Regions from separate parts of the Staphylococcus pseudintermedius genome, predicted to be linked through region 4. Evidence: riboswitches for the same ligand, from Rfam matches in the RefSeq annotation. Region 4 holds a riboswitch; each other region holds the start of a gene.
The links. Region 4 has a riboswitch for thiamine pyrophosphate ahead of P3U61_RS08320 (ECF transporter S component). Riboswitches for the same ligand answer to the same signal wherever they lie in the genome.

Region 1 (3,562 bases), 360 kb from region 4:
AGCTTGTACAGTGTATGTGCCTCCAGTTTGTTGCGGTACTGTCGCAGAAGATTGTGCACCACTACCGCCCCCGATAGATAAGACTTGGCCAGGGAAGACCATGTTGTTTTGTAATTGATTGGATTGCTTAAGTGCATCAACTGTTGTGCCATATTTTTGCGCGATGGACCAAAGTGAATCACCAGATTGGACTGTGTATTGTGTTGACGCGTCGGCATCTTGATGATTGAGCATAGCGACGGCTGCCGCACCTGAAGTCAACGTACATGCAAATGCGAGTTTTTTCAAAGTATTGCCTCCTTATTTACACGAATGATAAGATGTGTTGAGCAATGAATAACGAAATGTGTAATTTGATTATTAATTCAATCATTATGATAACAAAAATATTATCATATAGGGGAGATGTTACGAATCTGTAATATTGCGGAAAATATAGTTTTACTGTCGTATTGTCCTTGAATGTTGTCACTATCCAATTTATAGAAAATTTGATTTGTAAATCTTTTGAGATAATTAAAGTTTTTGTAATATAAATGTAGTCTTTATCAATGGAATAGTTGTATCATTTCTGCATTTGATTCTGCTGTGACATATCATAAAATAGAAGGAAAGGAGGCAAAATGAGATGGCAACACAAAATCAACGCCGTTCTGCTTACGGCAAAGTATGGTTGTTTTTTATGTATTATTGGCTAATTTTTGGGATTTCAACATATTTTGGACAATTTTTGCCCATAGCATGGCGACAACCACTTTCTATCGGACTACTCGTCTTAATCTTAGCATCAATGGTATTTCAACGTGTGCGCTTTAGTGGCCCGATTATTTCTCACATTTATACCATTGTCGTCGGATTATTATCCTATGCGGCATTTATGTATACATTGCAAGATTTAGGTGCGCGTTTATTTTTCAATATGGTGATTTTAGCCGTATCTGGATTCGTCATTTTTGGTATTCTCGGTTATTTCTGGATTAAAGATGCGTCGAGCTTAGGCAAATATTTATTCGTGACATTAATCGCGCTTATTTTAGCAAGTCTTGTAGGTTGGTGGATTCACAGCCCAGTTTATTATACGATGATTGCAGTTGTCGGGTTATTACTATTTTTACTGTACACACTTTATGACTTCAATCGTATGAAGCGAGGTCAGTTTTCACCACGAGAATTAGGCTTTAATTTATTTATAAACCTTTTCCACATTATTCGTTATGTGTTAGAATTAGCTCGTATCATGAAACGATAAAACAATTGAATATTTCAAATAATCCACTGGAAGTGCCGTTCATAATGGCTGAGATTGAAATGTTGATTTCAAAATTCCTGAACCTGATCCAGTTCGTACTGGCGTAGGAAAGTGGCTGTATTCGTGTCAAATGAGGCTACTTTTCTGTTGTAAATAACGGGGGAGTAGTTTTTTTATTGTGAAGGGAAAGAGAGGGAAAAGGCAATGATGATTGTGATTACACCGTATGTTGTATTAGACGACTGGCATATCAAACGGCTCTGTGTTATTGAAAGTCAGATTGCAGGTGTCATTTTACGGACGCCGATGAATCGACACGCACTCAAGCAATGGCTCATCCAGTTATTGGCGAATGGCTTTCCAAAGTCTAAAGTGATTATCCATACGGATCATACGGATGTGACATTAGCGATGGAACTCAGCATTTCCAATGTGCATTTTAAAGAGGGAGATCACCGTGCTACGTTATTAAAACAAGTACAGCCTCATTATCAAGTGAGCATGTCGACACATTCAGCAGCGATGGTTCGTGACGCAAAAGCGCAGCAATTAGATTTTGTGTTATTCGGACACCTTTTTCCAACCTCTTCAAAACCTGACTTGCCACCGCGCACACAACTTGAAGTGGATGAAGTTTTAGCTATTGATTTTCCGGTAGTGGCATTGGGGGGCATTACAGCTGACACAGTACAACAGATATCGTCTCATTTTACAGGAATCGCGTGTATGAGCAGTGCATTTGGGTATGAACTTCAATCGTTTGAAAAAATGGTTGATTATTGGTCATTAAAGAAGGTGAAATGAATGGAAGTTTTTGTAAATGGAGAGCAGCAACAATTTGAAGAAGGCACAACGGTACAAGACATTTTAGACCATTTCGGTATCGAAGCGAAACGGATGGCAGTCGAACGTAATGCAGCAGTCGTGAAACGTTCTGCATGGGCCACAACTGAAGTACAGCAAGATGATCGATTAGAATTGTTAGAATTTGTGGGAGGCGGTTAACATATGTTTAAAATTGGAGATTTAACATTTCATTCAAGATTATTTTTAGGGACAGGAAAATTTGAAAGTGAAGCGATCCAGTCTAAGGCCATTGAAGCATCCGAAACAGAAGTGCTGACATTTGCGGTCAGACGTATGAGTTTATATGACCGAAGCTTACCGAACCCATTGGCGAATGTCGATTTATCTAAGTTTACAACATTTCCTAATACAGCAGGTGCGAAAACGGCAGAAGAAGCGGTGCGTATTGCCGAATTAGCGCGTGAAGCTGGCGTGTGTGACATGATTAAGGTCGAAGTAATTGGCGATGATGATACGTTATTACCTGACCCACTCGAAACGTACAAAGCTTGTGAAATTTTATTAGAAAAAGGCTACATTGTTTGTCCATATATTTCAGATGATGTCGTGTTAGCCAAGCGACTCGAAAGTTTAGGTGTTCATGCGGTAATGCCACTTGCTTCTCCAATCGGTACAGGTCGTGGTATTACAAATCCACTGAACCTCCGTTATATTATTGAAAAGTGCGAGGTACCCGTTATTGTAGATGCAGGTATTGGTTCAGCCAAAGACTGTGCCGAAGCGATGGAACTTGGTGCAGATGCGATTTTGCTCAATTCAGCTGTATCTCGTGCGCAAGATCCAGTGAAAATGGCTGAAGCGATGAAAAAAGGAATCGAAGCGGGTCGTTTGAGCTACGAAGCAGGCCGTATCCCAATTCGTTATAATGCTGTGCAATCTAGTCCATCTGAGGGGTTAGGCTTTTTATAATGACACGCTATCATAGACAAATTCGCTTCCAGCATTTTGGAGAACAGAGCCAACGTCGATTGCAACAATTACACGTCTTTGTCATCGGTGTCGGCGCTTTAGGCAGTGGCATCGCTGAACAATTGGTAAGAAGTGGTGTCGGTAAATTGACCATCGTCGATAAAGATGTGGTACATTTATCTAACTTACACCGTCAAAGTGGCTATGTTGAAGCGGATGCTGAAGCGATGAAGCCGAAAGTATTTGCGCTAAAAGAACGACTCGCGATGATGAATCATGAAGTCACAATAGAACCGTTATACGAAGAAGTGACAGCACGAAATATTGAAGGCATTCTTGAGGAACTGCAACCGGATATGGTACTTGATGGCTTGGATCGTTTTGAAACACGTTATTTAGTGAATGAAGCAACACGGAAATTGGATATTCCTTATATTTATGGTGCAGTCGTGGGAAGTCAGTTGAGTGTCTTTCCTATCAGTCATGACGGGCCTTGTTTACATTGTGTGATGCCGGATGTGCCCGAGACGATGGAAA
Region 2 (3,562 bases), 750 kb from region 4:
GACAAGTGCGTAAATGGCATCAATACCGCGTTTTAAAGTTTGACCATTTTCAGGTTGTTTATGTGCGACACGTAAAAATGCAAAGCCTACAAATGCGGCAAAGATCACGACTGCAATAGTAGAAGTTGCACGTGCACCAGTGAAATCTAAAAATGGATTTGACGGTAACAATTCTAAAATTTGTGTTGGTAATGTTGTCGCAGTCAGCCCTTTTGCTTTATCAGCAATTTCGGCGCTACGAGCGTTTTCTGCCTGCCCTAAGTCAATACTTGAAGCATCTAAATTGAATGCGAGTGCATAGATAATACCGATCATCGCTGCAATTGTTACGGTACCAATCAAAAACATGAAGATGAAGCTGCCGACTTTAGCAAACTTTTCTCCAATTTCAATTTTCGTAAATGCCGCGACGATAGAAACAAAAATAAGTGGAATGACAATCATTTGTAGCAATGCAATATACCCATTCCCAATTAAGCCGACCCAATCCGTTGTTTGAGATGTGACTGTGCCTTCAACACCATAAACAAGGTGGAGTAGGAGGCCTAATACGATACCTAAACCAAGTGCAAAGAACACGCGTTTAGGGAATTTGACATGTTTTTTCGCCATCACCCACAGGCTTAATAAGGCGAGAAGAAAAATAATTAAATTAATAATCACTAAAAAAATAGACATAAATACGCTTCCTTTTTAATTCCGACTTCTATAATAGGATAATAGTAAGGAAACATAAAATCAAGATATATTTTTTATATTTGTTTTATTTTAGGTCTAAATGGAGCAAGCTGATGTCGGGCTTCGCTATCTTCATCAACGAGTTGCGCCATCAGTTGACCAGCAATGGGTGACAGTAAAATTCCGTTACGATAATGCCCTGTCGTCACGAAAAGTTGAGGTGCAATTTCGCCCATAATAGGGATTTCATCTTCCGTAATAGGGCGAATCCCTGTCCAAGTTTTAATGACATGGTGTGATCGTAATGCAGGAATCATGTTCACACTTTCGTGATCAAGCCAAGCAAGGTTGTCGTCATTGTTTTCAGTGTCCCAACAATCATAATCGGATGTTGCACCAATTAAGAAGCGATTCGGCAATTTTGGGACGATGTAACAACCGTTCATATTAAAAATCGTTTCTTTTAAACCGGCGTAATCAGACGCAATCAATTTAACGTCACCTTTAACAGGATGTGTCGGTAATTCGAAACCTAACTGTTGAAGTAATGCGCCACTCCATGCACCAGCTGCAATAATGAGTTCGTCAGCCTCAAATGTGCCTTTTGACGTCTCAACACGGTAACAGTAATGGAGGCGCTGTAATGAGTAAACCTCCGTATGCGTCATTAATTCGATATGGGAACGTTGCATGGCCGAAGCAATAAGCGCCTGTGTATAAAGGTTTGCATTAATTTGGCCGTCGTCTTGAATTTTGAACGCGGCACTTTGTGATGGATCGAGATGGGGAAACCGTTGCGTTAATTGTTCCGTCGACAGTTGAGTGACAGTGTGATCGTGATGGTGTAAAAATTCATACTGTTGATGGACGGCTTGGACATCTTGAGGTTGAGAAGCGACTTTGATGAGTCCGTGCTGTTGATATTCGATATGAACCCCCGTTTCGCGCTCCAAGGCTTGGGCTAATTCAGGCATCATCGCACGACTTTTCATTGCAAGTCGATAAAGTGGGGTATCTTCAAAAAATTCATTTTGTGCACCTAACATACCACCCGCAGCATAAGACGCGTTCATTCGTGGGGTGGAGCGATCAATGATACGGATATGACGATGTTTGGAATTGAGTTGGCGTGCAATAGATAATCCCATAACACCTGCACCAATAATCAGCGTTTGTTTCATAAAAAAAGACCTCCTGCATAAAAGGATGCAAGAGGAAAGCATATATGATTAGAATAATGTGACTACTCGCCATTTATCTTGAGACGATTTCGTCATCATATTGCGCTTCCCTTCGTTGGTTCTAACCACGTCAGGTTCAAAGAGTTAAGATACCATCTTTCTCAGCTCACCTCGAGCACCCCTAGCTTATGTTTTTTTTATTAATGATTCATTAGTATTACTCAAACGGACGTTAAATCCAAATTTTACATTTTTAGCTTGTTATCAATGTTGCTTAACCACCAAATAAACGTTGGAAGAAACCTTTTTTCTCGTTGCGGTGAATCGTTTCCGCAAGCTCTTGATGTTCTTTCGTTTGGGTTTCAATGGTTTCTTGCGTTTTTGACAGTTGCTCTGTTTGTTGTTGTTGTGCAGTAGTTAAAGCTTCAAGAGACTTGTTGCTCGTCTCCAACTGTGTATGTAACTGTTGATGTAATGCTTTAAGCTCTTCTTGTTGTTGATGCACTTGTGAGACCATTTGACCTAACATTTGACGTTCTTCACGCATTTGATTAATTTCGTGGCGCAACTCTTGAATCAATTGTGGCACTTGTTGGTCAGCAGGTAGTTGTTGATCGTTTTCCTTAACGATGACCTGTAAAAAGTCTTTTTCTTTTTCGAGCGCTTCGAAAGCAAGATCGTAACTATTCGTTTGTGCGACACGTTCAGCAATTTCTTGGAAGAGTTCGATATCTTCTTCTTTAAAGTCTGTCGCTTCACGTCCACGATATTCAGTCTTGTTTAAATGATAGCCGCGTTCTTCAAGATGTTGGACAATTTTACGGACTTGTTTTTCACTAAGCTCAGATCGTTGAGCAAATTCTTTTGTTAGCATATGCCATTAGGTCCTTTCTCTCATGTTTTTAGACTGTCGGTAGTGTGCGTTCAGTGAACCGTCAGTCTTACCTCTCTATCATTGTAACGGCTTTAACGGTTGATTTCAAGGGCCTAGGCATAAGGTTCTTTACGCAAATCCATTTTAACGAGTAAGGGATAAATCACATGTCTTGGAATACGGTTCGCAAAAACATATTTAATGATATAGGCAGATTTAATACTCGTGCCGTAAATATCTTTCGTTAGAGGAATATTCGCTTTAATATACAACTCCATCGGTACCGGCTTTCCATTGCGATTTAGTGAAGGTTGTAAATAAGTAATATCACTTTGTTTTTCATAACCGTGTTGCACTAAAAAGCGACGACGGAATGCAATTTTATCAGCTGTCTCAGTATCCACGTCGGGTGATTCAAATGTCGACTCAAACATGAAGAAATTCACATCTCGGCCGTGGAGTTGATTAGAAATTTGATTCACATCTTTTTCTATTTGTTCAAGTGTCGCTTTAAGGTACTGTTCACAATTGTCACCGTGCTCACTCACGAGATAGACTAAAAAGCCTACATTTGTTGTCGCTTCATAATGCGCTGTCGCAAAACTGACAACTTCATCGTTTTCGATACCTACGAGAAATACGAAATCGTATTGTGTTTTTTCAGTTTTTAAGGATTGTTCAAATACAGACTCGTCTTCTGTTACGAGGGGGTCTAGTTTATCCATGTAAAACGCTAATGCCGGGACATACCATGGATCTTGGGTTGATTGAATATGTACAAAATGCATGTCACTTCACCTCTCTTAATGGCTTTAGTATAGCATATATA
Region 3 (3,562 bases), 960 kb from region 4:
AGATGGTTTTGTTTCACCTAATAGAAAACTTGCCACCACCGCGCCTAATAAACAACCTGCTCCGGTAATTTTTGTCAACAATGGAGAACCATTTGATAAGATGACCACCTTACCATCGTGTACAATGACATCCTCTTTACCTGAGAGGACAATCGCGGTTTGATACTTTTCGTAAGCTTGTTGTGCAATGCTGACCACATCAATATCAGAAGCACTATCTGTTCCTTTCATCGTCGTCGCTGTATCCACTAATGTCAATATTTCAGATGCATTGCCTTTAATGACAGCCACATCAATTTCTTCTAAAAAGCGTTGACAAAAATCTTTACGGAATTGCGATGCGCCTACTGCAACAGGGTCAAAAACAATGGGTACACCCATTTGATTCGCAGACTTAGCAATGGTAAGCATGTCTTCACTATTTCTCGTGGTTAACGTACCTATATTGATTAATAAGCCTTGTGTTACCTTGAAAAAATCTACTGCTTCTTCTGGTGCTTCACTCATTGCCGGACTTGCCCCCATACTCAACAAACCATTGGCAGTAAAATTTTTGACGACATCATTTGTATAACAAACGACAAGGGGTTGTTGCTTTCTGACTGCTGCTAAATAATTCATGTTAATCCCACCCATTTAATTTTTCATATGCAAAGTGATTCACTGGACCTCGACCTTTACCAATTTCTGGTGTATGTTGAATCGCTAATGAGATGTATTTTTTTGCTTTAGCTACGGCGTCATAAACTGATTTTCCTTTAGCTAATTCGGCTGTGATGACGGCTGAAAATGTACATCCTGTGCCGTGTGTATGTTGCGTTGAAAAACGTTCACTTTTAAACTCGTAATGACCCTCTTGCGTAAATAAGTGATCGATGGCATCACCTTCTAAATGGCCACCTTTAATAATGACCCCTTTTGAACCAATATCATGAATGAAAAAGCGACCAACTTGATGAATTTTTTCCACCGAATCGATTGTAACACCAGCGATTTCTTCAGCTTCTGGAACATTAGGTGTTGCTACATCTGCATAAGGTAACAGTGTTTCTTTAAGACGATTTCGCACTTTTTGGTCCATTAAAGAATCACCACTTTTAGCAACCATAACTGGGTCAATCACATATGGAATATCCACCTTTTTCAAATTTGACGCAATCACTTCCATCATCTCTGGTGTCGGAATCATACCTGTCTTTAACGCATGTGGCATTTCATCATTAAAGACACTGGCTAATTGTTCTTCTAACCAACTTGCTTCTAAATTATGAATATGTTGTACACCCATTGAATTTTGAGCCACGATACTTGTCACTGCAGCCATACCATAGACACCACAAGAATGGAAAGATTTCAAGTCTGCCATCGCCCCTGCACCACCACTTGGATCTGTGCCTGCAATCGTTAGCGCAATTTTTGGTTTTTTCATCATTTTTCTCCTCCAAATTCCCATTTTTCAAGTTGATCGGCCATATTGAAAAAGTTTCGCTCATGAACCGTGCTTTGTAGAAAGTTTTGTCTTAATTGTTGTTGAACTTTTTCGGAACTCACTTCTGCATATGAATCAAGCCAACGATCAATATAGGACAACAACGTATCCATTTCTCTATTGTAAAAATCGAACCACCCTTTTAATGGATGATTGGCTTCAAAGTGATGATTTTCAATCGCCATTTTACCTAATCGTTGGTACACATATGGACATGGCGCCATTGCAGCAATGGTAAAAGCGACATTGTCAAAAGCATATGCGTTATAATACATATGTTTAATATAATGGTCGGCAGATGGATACCAATCCCCTCGTTGAATGATACTTTGATAATCTTCACCGACATAGTCCGCTAAAATATGATGCGCCTCTACCTCTCCAGAACTCGCAAACTGAATTTGTTCTGTTAAAAATTGAATTTCATCTTTCGTATCCACTTTAGGGATCAGCAGTGCATATATTTTAGCAAATTCATTCAAGTAACGTGAGTCTGCGCGTAAATAATGTTTAACTGATTCTGTCGCTATGTCCCCGTTAAGCATACCTTGTATAAAACCATCATGATAAATTTGTTCAATAATGGGTTGAGCTTCTTGTTTAATTTGTTCAGAAAAACGCATCTTCATTCTCCTTTAATATGAAAAAAGACTACGTTAAAAGTAGCCTTGTTCACACACTAAAGCATGCGTGTCCATGTGCTACTTCCCTACGTTGGTTTCATCCAAATCAGGTTCAGAGGGTCTGAATATCCATTCATCTCAGCCACAAATCGGCACCCCTAGTAGTCCTTCATTTTTTAGTTACCTTTAATGTATCAGAAACCTAACGCAAGTTCAATTATGTAAAAGCACTAAACAAATTGCGAAATATATGTATAATTTAACAAAACAAATGACTCTATTAGATTATTTTACATTTCTTATGAATCATTCGATAAATATTAATGAGAATAAAAGTGGTGATTGGCCACTAAATACATGCACGTATTTAATAGCCAATACACCTCATTTTAAGGTTGATAGATAGACAATTTAGGTAGCAGGTTATATACCAAATATCACTAGAGCTCAAGTCAATATGTTGAAGATAAAAGTAATGGTGTGAGATAAATCGAATTATTTCAATCGGAGTATATACTTTGAGAAGGGTTAATAAAAATAGGTGGGATGATCAAATATTGGAAAATCTTTGCTTGTTGCTTTGCTATTCATCGTTGAACTCATCTGTATTTGACTCTATCGTTACTGCACCAATTGGAGAGATTTGTGAAACGAGTAATTCTGTAGCATAACGTTTTTCATCATTATGAACATAACGTCTAGTTTGGATTTGCCCGCTTATGGCTACAGTTATCCCCTCTTGGATCGTTTCGTGAATTTGAAGAGCAATGTTACCGAACGCTTTACAATTTAAGTAATCAGTGATGGGCTTTTGTTTTTTACTTAAATACTCTCGCGTGACAGCAACGGTAAAGGTAACAAAGTAACTCTCTTCTTTTTCGTAAAAACTGGGCGGGCGGTTAATGATACCTACTGCTTGAAAATGGTTAATGTTGTTCACCTCCTGTACCCGTAATATAAACGTTTCATTGTGAAATGGCAAAATGCAAATTCATATAAAATTAAAGTATGTATCGAGGTATATTTAAGCCTTATCGAGAATTATTTTAAAAATTGCGTTATAATGAAAAGTACCATAGAAATTTCGTAAAGTTTTTTAAATGATATGGAGGTGGCTCCAATGAAGACGTTTAAAGCTGTTCGTTTTCAAATCGTTTCTGAAAATAGTAGCGTGGCTGAATATGAACTCCTAGACGGTGTAATTATTAATAAAGAGAATAGCGGTACGGGTTGGGTGTTAGAAATCGTTATTTCAGATATACATCAAGAACAGATGCAAGCGTACATGGAGGCAGAAACACTTTTAGATATTCGTGTTGTCATTACGCGACCGTCTAATGATCCTGCACTATTTGATGCAACAATCAAGCATATTACACCTTTAAATGGCAGCATTTCAGTTGTATTTGAATGTCATATTTATACATTGCGACAAGTTTATGCGGAAAAT
Region 4 (3,562 bases):
AATACGACTTTGGAACAATTCAATTAATTTAAACGTATTGTGACTGTCTAAGCCGAATGTCGGTTCATCTAATAAAATAATATCTGCATTGGTACTTAGTGCGGTAGCGACACTCAGTCGACGTTTTTGCCCCATAGATAATTCAAATGGGTGTTGACTCGACACATGCTCCAAATCAAGTAGTGCTAACATTTCTGCAGTTTTTGCTTTCGCGTGTTCAGGATCCATATGGTGATAGTTGACCCATATTTCATCAAACACACTATTTTGTATAAATTGCAGTTCAGGATTTTGATACACTAAAAACATATGTTGCGCGGCATCTTTAATTCTAGTTAATTTCTGCCCGCCATAATGCATGTTCCCCTTATAACGTATCAATTGCATCATCGACTCTAATAGCGATGTCTTACCTGATCCATTTTTCCCAGTGAGTGTTATCCATTCTCTCGGTTCAATATGTAATGCGTCTACTTCATATAATGTACGACGGCCCCTTTGTATCGCGCCTTGTTCGAATGAAAAATAAAAATTTTGAGCAGTAGATTGAACGGGATGTTGAGGCATAGGTGCATGTGACCACGCTTTTGGATGCCACACACCATATTCACTTAATAAAGATTCGTAATGCGCCATAATATATTCAGGCGTGCCTTGTTGGATAATATGGCCGTGATGATTCATCAGTATGACACGATCGACATGTTGCCAAATATGTTCTACCTTGTGTTCGACAATGAGTACGGTCTTGTCCTCCCACAAATCCTTTAAAAGATTCCATAAATTTTCGGTCGCTTCTACATCTAACATCGCAGTCGGTTCGTCAAGAAACAATGTATCTGCCCCTTGAAGTAACGTTCCCGCAATCGCTAATTTTTGTTTCATACCGCCGCTTAATTGATGAATACGTTGCTTTGGATTTACATCAAGACCGACATGATTTAATGCTTCATGGATACGGCTGTCCATGTCGTGACGTGGAATTTGTTGGTTTTCTAAAATAAAGGCTAACTCTTCGTTCACTTGTGGCATACAAAACTGCGAATCCGGGTCTTGGAAAATGACACCTGAATTTTCAGCAATTTCTAATGCATCATATTTCATTGGTAAATCAATTAAGTTCGGCACAATGCCACTTAATACATTGAGTAACGTACTTTTACCCGAACCAGATGGCCCAAGTAAAAGTACTTTTTCTTTATCTTTGATTTCTACGTCAATCCCGTCAAAAATTTTATAATCTGCGCTCGGGTATTTTAAACGTAAATTTTTAACTTTTAACACGATAAGTCACCCTTATAATGCATCGTAATCGTCTTTTGAAGCAGGACGAAACAGTTTCGTTACGCCAGTCTGATCCAATGCCTTAACGAGTAAGTATGGGAACACACCGGCTAATATAGCACCACTGATAATACGAAAAGCAATCAGTAGAATTAAGTTCCAAGTCGCAACTTCATTTAAGTAACCATAGTACCAGTCGATAGGTAAACTAATGATTGCGGCTGCCATACCTGCAAGGATAGCGACCATAAAAGCACGTGATTTGTAGCGGAAAATCGCAAAAATAATCTCACATGCCAAACCTTGAAGTAAAGCGTAAATAATTGTTGGGATATCAAAACGTCCCATCATAATTGTTTCGCCAGCACCTGCAGCAAATTCAGCTAATAATGCAATCCCCATTTTAGGAATAATGAGATATGCAACGACTGCAGCACTAAACCACATACCATACATTAATTGATCAAGATGTAAACCTAATGGCTGTAAAGTATTTGTGACAGCCCACCATAAATTATAAATCACTGCAAAGATCACGGATACGAGTACAGTGACGAGGATGTCTGACAACGTTAAGCCTTTTTTCATATGTAAATTCCTCCCAAAAATAAAAAATACGCATATCTTAAACTGAAGATAGGCGCATCATGTGCTCATTGATATATGGATACGTTATTGGTATGACAGACATAAGTCCACCGCACAATATACATATCATAACAAAACACTTTCCTACGCTAGTATCATCTAGTTCAGGTTCAAAGGGTTTGAGGTGACACCTCATCTCAGCTTTCACACCCCTAGTGTGCGTATTTAATTGATAATGTCAATGTACACCTAGAATATTGAAAAGTCAAGGTTTCAAACGGCTGATGATTCAAATTTGAAAAACCCTAAACCATTAAAAATGTATATATTGAAAAAATGAATACGAAAGATCTCACTGTGAGTTCATATGCATAAAGTAGGATACGACAGTGACCCCAATGAATTTTGATAAATGCAACATCAGTGTGCATCAATAAATGACAGTATTTGAAGAAAAACACTAGACGTAGTTTTCAAAATCTTTCACTGTCTATGTCAGAGTTGAGCTACTTAAACAATTGCCAGCATCTGCAGCCTAAAGTAATAAAGATGATATGCATATTCAAAGTTAGAATTTGTTTTTGATGACGAGGCGAGCGATTTGAGGAGAGGTGAATTTAATTTTTTCATTAAAAGCATTTCACTATCATAGTTAATGAGACTCGTTGAAGGTTGACGGGACGGCTCGAGACTCCCGAGGGATGCGTGTATATGACTCATAGTTACTTCTTTACTCTAATAGTGGTTACTGTTTAGCGACGTAGCTGCCTAAGTCTCAATGTTTGCATTTTTGAGAAGGCCACTCAGTCTTGTGGGGGCAGGAAAACGAAATCTTTGTTACACATGAGATTTCTGTAATGCTCCCAAAATCCAATTTGGTTTCTCTCAAGTTTACACTTAAATCAAGCCAAACTTAGTTGAGTCAAGACCTTGGGAAAGCAAGAGCTAGTTTGTCAATCTGTAAGAAACGATGAAATTAAACAAATGAAAAAGAAATAATTTAAAACGAAAAAAGGAACAGGCCATAATCATCCTGTTCCTCACACATTAAACATAAATTAAAGTTTACTCAAATGTTTTTTGAATATCATCTTTCGTTTTCTCTGCACCATCTTTCGCATCTTCAGTCTTATCTTTCAATTCTTTCTCTTTATCCTTCGCTTGTTCTGCAGCTTTTTTAATATCTTTTTCACCCATTTCCAACGCCTACCTTTCAAATTGTTTGTATCATCAATATAACCTTTATGTGCACAACCTAAACATCATCGCCTTATTAAATGTATACAGAAATGAGGATTGGACATCACGTGCGCCTAGCTATAGAGACATATTAAATATTTTATCTCCTATTCTCGTATAAAAATAAATGAACTTTGATATACTTAACGCATCATTTTAAGGTAAAAACAACACATAGATAATTAAGATATTTGAAACTGAAAATAAATCCGTTTTATTATAGTATTATGGATTAAATTTAATAGGTCATTCTGAAGACTGATATTTTTGAAATATAAAGACAGGTGACAAGAGTTCGTATATAATAGCTTTGAGGTGAGAGGATGTCTTTGTTAAACAAATACACCGAAGTGATTTATAGCTATATTATCGGTGGACTTTCAATTTTATTAAGCATCATTATTTTTATTAATATTCCACTCATTCAACAGTTTAAGTCAGGCAAACAACC

Region 1: another riboswitch for thiamine pyrophosphate. It lies ahead of P3U61_RS10025 (thiamine phosphate synthase); the one in region 4 lies ahead of P3U61_RS08320 (ECF transporter S component).
Region 2: another riboswitch for thiamine pyrophosphate. It lies ahead of thiO (glycine oxidase ThiO); the one in region 4 lies ahead of P3U61_RS08320 (ECF transporter S component).
Region 3: another riboswitch for thiamine pyrophosphate. It lies ahead of tenA (thiaminase II); the one in region 4 lies ahead of P3U61_RS08320 (ECF transporter S component).

The regions. Positions count from the first base shown of each region.
Region 1 covers NZ_CP120150.1:2,116,620-2,120,181, reverse strand. Annotated here, with positions in the region: gene P3U61_RS10035 (LysM peptidoglycan-binding domain-containing protein) at 1-288, opposite strand, end outside; gene P3U61_RS10030 (Bax inhibitor-1/YccA family protein) at 629-1,249, shown strand; TPP riboswitch at 1,268-1,376, shown strand; gene P3U61_RS10025 (thiamine phosphate synthase) at 1,454-2,053, shown strand; gene thiS (sulfur carrier protein ThiS) at 2,054-2,254, shown strand; gene P3U61_RS10015 (thiazole synthase) at 2,258-3,025, shown strand; gene P3U61_RS10010 (ThiF family adenylyltransferase) at 3,025-3,562, shown strand, end outside.
Region 2 covers NZ_CP120150.1:2,506,361-2,509,922, reverse strand. Annotated here, with positions in the region: gene P3U61_RS11890 (L-cystine transporter) at 1-678, opposite strand, end outside; gene thiO (glycine oxidase ThiO) at 753-1,859, opposite strand; TPP riboswitch at 1,950-2,052, opposite strand; gene P3U61_RS11880 (hypothetical protein) at 2,134-2,733, opposite strand; gene P3U61_RS11875 (hypothetical protein) at 2,847-3,521, opposite strand.
Region 3 covers NZ_CP120150.1:797,968-801,529, reverse strand. Annotated here, with positions in the region: gene thiM (hydroxyethylthiazole kinase) at 1-621, opposite strand, end outside; gene thiD (bifunctional hydroxymethylpyrimidine kinase/phosphomethylpyrimidine kinase) at 623-1,429, opposite strand; gene tenA (thiaminase II) at 1,429-2,112, opposite strand; TPP riboswitch at 2,179-2,282, opposite strand; gene P3U61_RS03595 (single-stranded DNA-binding protein) at 2,696-3,052, opposite strand; gene P3U61_RS03590 (YwpF-like family protein) at 3,233-3,562, shown strand, end outside.
Region 4 covers NZ_CP120150.1:1,755,176-1,758,737, reverse strand. Annotated here, with positions in the region: gene P3U61_RS08325 (ABC transporter ATP-binding protein) at 1-1,284, opposite strand, end outside; gene P3U61_RS08320 (ECF transporter S component) at 1,297-1,872, opposite strand; TPP riboswitch at 1,997-2,096, opposite strand; gene graF (glycopeptide resistance-associated protein GraF) at 2,938-3,069, opposite strand; gene auxA (lipoteichoic acid stability factor AuxA) at 3,435-3,562, shown strand, end outside.